DNA from 3 places in the Blautia sp. OM06-15AC genome. Region 1 is predicted to be linked to each of the others. Evidence: predicted binding sites of a transcription regulator. Region 1 holds the regulator's gene; each other region holds the start of a gene.
The links. Region 1 encodes Rex, which represses fermentation and respiration genes when NADH is low (regulators of the CRP and FNR family bind a similar motif). Its sites were predicted from a motif close to ATTGTTAANTANTTAACAAT; they were not measured.
Positions count from the first base shown of each region.

Region 2: DXB83_RS12260 (iron-sulfur cluster assembly scaffold protein) is a predicted target of Rex. The motif match lies at 1,366-1,385, and genes of this name have one in related genera.
Region 3: fucO (lactaldehyde reductase) is a predicted target of Rex. The motif match lies at 782-801, and genes of this name have one in related genera.

Region 1 covers NZ_QULD01000001.1:595,974-598,179, forward strand. The annotation lists gene DXB83_RS02890 (ABC-F family ATP-binding cassette domain-containing protein) at 1-762, opposite strand, end outside; gene DXB83_RS02895 (redox-sensing transcriptional repressor Rex) at 917-1,573, shown strand; gene DXB83_RS02900 (bifunctional ADP-dependent NAD(P)H-hydrate dehydratase/NAD(P)H-hydrate epimerase) at 1,663-2,206, shown strand, end outside.
Region 2 covers NZ_QULD01000009.1:116,698-118,903, reverse strand. The annotation lists gene DXB83_RS12265 (GGGtGRT protein) at 1-528, opposite strand, end outside; gene DXB83_RS12260 (iron-sulfur cluster assembly scaffold protein) at 554-1,246, opposite strand; gene DXB83_RS12255 (acyltransferase) at 1,471-2,136, opposite strand; gene DXB83_RS12250 (DNA topoisomerase) at 2,185-2,206, opposite strand, start outside.
Region 3 covers NZ_QULD01000002.1:63,608-65,813, reverse strand. The annotation lists gene DXB83_RS03915 (TetR/AcrR family transcriptional regulator C-terminal domain-containing protein) at 41-622, shown strand; gene fucO (lactaldehyde reductase) at 846-1,994, shown strand.

The sequences.
Region 1 (2,206 bases):
ACGGAGCATTGCTTTTTTCTGACTGTAGGCGGTATAGTTTCCCTCAAAAGTTGTTACTTTTTTATTGTCCACTTCAACGACTTTTGTGACAACGCGGTCGAGAAAGTAACGGTCATGGGAGACGATCAGGACGGCTCCGCTGTAATTTAAAAGATACGTTTCGAGCCAGGAGATCGAGTCCATATCGAGGTGGTTGGTCGGCTCGTCGAGCAGAATGATGTCCGGTTTGGTAAGCAGCAGTTTACCAAGTGCCACGCGGGTCTTCTGACCGCCGGAGAGGGAGTCCACCTGTTTTTCAAAATCGCTCTCGGAAAAGCCAAGACCTTTTAAAACACCGACGACTTCACTGCGGTACGCGTATCCGTTTTCCAGTTCAAAGGTATGGGAGAGGCGGGTGTAGGTGGAAAGAAGTTCATCCAGCTCTGCACCGGATTTTGTATTCATATCACTTTCCATCTGACGGAGGCGTTCCTCCATATCGATCAGATTCTGTTTCGCGGTCAGCACTTCCTGGTAAATGGAAAGGTGTCCGGTCAGATCCTGATGCTGGGCGAGATAGCCCATCGTCTTTCCTTTGGAGAGGATGACCTCTCCCTCATCGGCCCTCATTTCGCCGATGATGATTTTTAACAGCGTCGATTTTCCAGCGCCGTTGATGCCGACCAGTGCGGCTTTTTCGCGTTCTTCTATATGAAAAGATGCATTTTTGATAATTTCCGTTGTCCCGAATGCTTTCGAGATATTCTGACATGCAAGAATCATGTGGTTCCTCCAGATAACATATTTCTGTATTTTGACATAACACACCATCCTTATTATAGAGAGTAATACACAAAATTTCAAGAAATCTTTGACAATTTTCTATCAACCATATATAATATGAATATATGCAGGTGTAAATAAGGAGGAATTTATCTTGGAAGAAAAAGGAATTTCGCGGGCAGTTATCAAAAGACTTCCTAGATATTATCGTTACCTGGGCGAATTGCTGGAGGACGGAGTAGAACGGATCTCTTCCGGTGAGCTGAGCGAGCGGATGAAAGTGACAGCTTCCCAGATTCGCCAGGACTTAAATAATTTCGGCGGCTTTGGCCAGCAGGGGTATGGTTATAACGTGCGGTATCTGTACAGCGAGATTGGAAAAATCTTAGGTCTGGACAGAGTCCACAATATGATTTTTGTCGGAGCCGGAAATCTGGGACAGGCGCTTGCCAATTATGCGGCCTTTGAAAGAAGCGGATTCAAAACGGTCGGTATTTTTGACGTCAACCCGGTATTAAAAGGAATCTCCGTGCGCGGAATTGAAATCCGCATGGCGGACGAGCTTCCGGAATTTATCAAGGAACACCATGTAGAGATTGCGGCTTTGACACTGCCAAAAGCAAAAGCGGTAGAGATGGCAGAGATTCTCGTGGACAACGGTGTAAAAGCAATCTGGAATTTTGCACATACCGATCTAAACTTAAAACTTCCGAAAGATGTGATCGTCGAGAACGTCCATCTTTCCGAAAGTCTGATGCGTCTCTCCTACAATCTGACCAGATATGAGGCGGAGCATCCAAAGAACAATTAAGAAACCAAAACAAAAGCAGGAGAGTCTTCGGGAAACCGGAGACTTTTTCTGTTCACTTTCCGGATAAGGAAGGAAAAGGAGGAAAAGCGATGAAACGGATTCTTACAGCAGCACAGATGAAGCAGGCAGACCGCAATACGATCGAAACCATGGGGGTACCGTCCCTGGTACTGATGGAGCGCGCAGCGCTGTCCTGCGTGGAGGAGCTTCAAAATGGAACATGGGATACAGGAAAAGTCCTTGCTGTGTGCGGTCCCGGAAATAATGGAGGGGACGGTGCGGCAATTGCACGGATTTTAAAGACGAAAGGGGTGGATGCGGAACTGTTCTGTCTTGGAAATCCGGAAAAATACAGTGAAGGCATGAGAGCACAGAAGAAAATTGCGGAAAATTATGGGGTCCGTGAGGTTAAGAATCCGGATTTCCGGGAATATACTGTTATCATAGATGCCATCTTTGGAATTGGCGTATCCCGTCCGCTGGCAGGGGAGTACCGGAGGGCAGTGGAAGCAATCTGCGCAAGCGGTGTTCCTGTTCTTGCCGTGGACATCCCTTCGGGGATCCACACGGATACCGGAGAGGTCCTTGATGCGGCGGTGAAAGCCAGAGCCACGGTGACATTTGCCTGTGCAA
Region 2 (2,206 bases), on a different contig from region 1:
CTCAGTCTCTACATAAGTAAAGCCGTTGATACGAGCGATGATCTGAGCAGCGTCTTTTCCAAGACCGTTCAGGATAACACGCAGAGGTTTCTGACGTACTTTGTTTGCTTTTTCAGCGATACCGATAGCACCCTCAGCAGCTGCGAAGGACTCATGTCCAGCCAGGAATGCGAAGCACTCGGTGTCCTCTTCCAGAAGCATTTTACCAAGGTTACCATGGCCAAGACCAACTTTACGCTGATCTGCTACAGAACCCGGGATACAGAAGGACTGAAGTCCCTCACCGATTGCTGCAGCAGCTTCAGAAGCTTTGCGGCATCCTTTTTTGATTGCGATTGCTGCGCCTACAGTGTAAGCCCATTTTGCATTCTCGAAGCAGATTGGCTGAATGCCTTCGATCATTTTGTATACATCAAGGCCAGCAGCTTTTGTAACTTCTGCAGCTTCTTCGATGGAGTTGATTCCGTACTCAGCAAGCTTAGCCAGAATCTGTTTCTCTCTTCTTTCATATGATTCAAATAAAGCCATTTTCCTATCCTCCTAAATTATCTGATTACTCTTTTCTCGGGTCAACGATCTTAACAGCATCAGCAACACGTCCGTACTGTCCGCTTGCTTTTTCGAAAGCTGTGTTTGCATCATCGCCGGCTTTGATGAAGTCCATCATCTTTCCGAAGTTGATGAATTTGTAACCGATAATCTCATCATCTGCATCCAGAGCGATACCTGTTACATAACCGTCGGTCATCTCCAGATAACGAGGTCCTTTTGCAAGAGTTCCGTACATGGTACCAACCTGGGAACGAAGTCCTTTACCAAGGTCTTCCAGGCCTGCGCCTACAACCAGTCCGTCCTCGGAGAATGCACTCTGGCTTCTTCCGTAAACGATCTGCAGGAAGAGCTCTCTCATAGCAGTATTGATAGCATCACACACAAGGTCAGTATTCAGTGCCTCAAGGATGGTAAGTCCTGGCAGAATCTCAGATGCCATAGCTGCAGAATGAGTCATTCCTGAACATCCGATGGTCTCAACGAGAGCTTCCTGGATAACGCCCTCTTTTACGTTCAGAGTCAGCTTGCAGGTACCCTGCTGCGGTGCGCACCAGCCAATACCGTGAGTGAATCCGGAAATGTCTTTGATTTCTTTTGCTTTTACCCATTTTGCTTCCTCCGGAATCGGAGCTGCACCGTGATGCACGCCCTGGGCAACCGGACACATCATTTCTACTTCGTGTGAATAAGTCATTGTTAAACTCCTTTCAAATATGTACTTATTTGAGCTTTTGTCTTTCGAACGGACTGTTTCCAGCCTGTTCACAGACCTATGGTTATTGTCTCACAAAATTGGTCATTCGTCCAGCATATTTTGATAAAAAATTGCAAAGACCACCGGAAAACGATAAAATTTCCGGCGGTCTTTTAAATCAATCGGTTTGGTTTTCTCTCGATAAAAGAGAATTTTTTTAATTATCAGATTTTTTTGACAATTTCTTTCGCATTCTTAAAAATATGACCTGACGGGATCACACCGCGAATACAGGAGAGTGGATAAATGTTGGAATTTCTTCCGACAACCGTTCCCGGGTTCAATACGCTGTTACAGCCGACCTCGACTTCATCGCCGAGCATCGCACCGAATTTTTTCAGTCCGGTTTCGATCTGTTCATCTGCGCCTTTGACAACAACGAGCTTCTTATCGGATTTTACATTGGAAGTAATGGAACCGGCACCCATATGGGCTTTGTATCCAAGAACAGAGTCGCCGACATAGTTGTAATGCGGAACCTGTACTTTATTAAAGAGAATGACATTTTTCAGTTCGGTGGAGTTTCCAACGACAGCGCCTTCGCCGACGATGGCGTTTCCGCGGATAAAGGCACACTGACGGATCTCAGCGCCTTTTCCAATGATGCATGGGCCGTTAATGGAAGCGGTCGGTGCGATCACGGCATCTTTTGCGATCCAGACATTTTCACCGCGTTTTTCGTATTCTGCCGGATCGAGTGTTTCGCCGAGTTCAAGAATAAAATCTTTAATGAGCGGAAGCACTTCCCATGGATACGTTTTGCCTTCAAAGATTTTTGCGGCAATGGTCTGGGTTAAATCATAAAGTTCAGAAATGGTTGCATCTTTCATGCGTGATTCATCCTTTCTTGTTTTAGTTCCTGTTTATCTTACCACATTTCAGGAGTTCTGTGCGCCCTTT
Region 3 (2,206 bases), on a different contig from region 1:
TGCATAGTTACAATTTTCGAAGCGAAAGGAAACTACCCGGATGATCCATTCCACCGTATCTGCTCCCAAAGGAGAAAAAACAAAATACCGTCTTGCCGAATCCATGAAGGAGTGCATGAAAACAACACCCGTTGAAGAGATCACCGTGCGCCAGATCTGTGAAATCTGCGGTGTTACCCGCCAGACCTTCTACCGCAATTTTCTCGACAAATACGATCTAATCAACTGGTACTTTGATAAATTACTGACAAAATCCTTCGAACATATGGGGCGCGGAACGACCGTTTTTGACAGTCTGGAAAAGAAATTTACCTATATTCAGAAAGAAAAAGCTTTTTTCGCCGCTGCCTTCCGCTACGACAAGCAGAATTCTCTGCGTGAGCACGATTTTGACCTGATTCTCGCGTTCTACGAAAATCTGATTCACGAAAAAAGCGGCAGTCCGGTTTCACCGGAAATGCATTTTCTTCTCGAAATGTACTGTCAGGGTTCCATCACCATGACCGTAAAATGGGTGCTTACCGGCATGGATCTGACACCTTCCGAGTTTGCAGCTCTTCTCGTCCGGGCAATGCCGGAAGACTTAAAAAAACTGTTCCGGAATCTGCAGCTGCTCTCTTAGAGCGCGTGTCAAAGTGGGGCTTGCAGATTGCGGAAATGGTTTTTCAGACACTCTCTGGTTATTTTTCACAAATTTTGTTCTGTTGTTTTTGTCACAATGGCGATTTTTTTTAAAGTGTTACACTTCGCTTCTTCTGTCACTTTCTTTTTCCCTTCCGGATTTGTTAATATAATAACAAGTTCAGTAAAACCATTTATTCATTTTAGAAGGGAGTTTTTCAATCATGGCAAATCGTATTAATTTAAATGCAACCTCTTATCACGGAGCAGGCGCTATTGCCGAGATCGCAAATGAAGCAAAGGCACACGGCTTCAAGAAAGCTTTCGTATGCTCTGACCCGGATCTGATTAAATTCAACGTTACTTCCAAAGTAACCGATATTCTGACCGCAAACGGACTCGACTATGAGCTTTACAGCGATATCAAGCCAAACCCGACCATCGAAAACGTAAAACACGGCGTAGAAGCTTTCAAGGCATCCGGCGCTGACTATCTGATCGCCATCGGCGGCGGTTCTTCTATGGATACCTCCAAAGCAATCGGTATCATCATCGCAAACCCGGAGTTTGAGGATGTCAGAAGCCTTGAAGGCACTGCACCGACCAAAAATCCATGCGTACCGATCATCGCTGTTCCGACCACAGCCGGTACTGCTGCAGAGGTTACCATCAACTACGTTATCACAGACGTTGAAAGAAAACGTAAATTCGTATGCGTTGACCCGCACGATATGCCAATCATCGCAGTTGTTGACCCGGATATGATGTCCTCCATGCCAAAAGGACTGACCGCTTCTACCGGTATGGACGCTCTGACCCACGCAATCGAGGGTTACACCACAAAAGCTGCATGGGAAATGACTGACATGTTCCATCTCAAAGCCATCGAACTCATCTCCAAATCTCTGCGCGGTGCTGTCGCAAACACCAAAGAGGGACGCGAAGGAATGGCTCTTGGCCAGTACATCGCAGGTATGGGCTTCTCCAACGTAGGTCTTGGAATCGCTCACTCCATGGCACACACCCTTGGTGCTGTTTATGATACCCCACACGGTGTTGCATGTGCCATGATGCTTCCGATCGTTATGGAATACAACCAGGAGTGCACCGGTGAGAAATACCGCGAAATCGCACGTGCCATGGGCGTTACAGGTGTAGACGAAATGTCTCAGGAAGAGTACAGAAAAGCAGCGATTGATGCTGTTAAGAAGCTGTCCGCAGACGTTGGAATCCCATCTGTTCTCGAGGCAGTCAAAGAAGAAGATCTGCAGTTCCTTGCAGATTCCGCACACGCAGATGCCTGCGCACCGGGCAACCCGAAGGATGCAAGCGTAGAAGATCTGAAGGATCTGTTCCGCAAAATCATGGCGTAACGAACACAATTCGTTTCCCACATGCGAAGCGGATATTCGCAATCCGCTTCGCTACTTGCTCATAACTGAATAACTGTTCCGCAGTTTATCAGAAGGAGCTTGCACTCCTCCTGATACAAGCAAGTCCCCCCCCACTGCTTATTGCTTTTCGCAATGGAAGCAGGGGACTTACTTGATTCGGTTAAATCACCCCGGAAAACAGAAATTTTTAT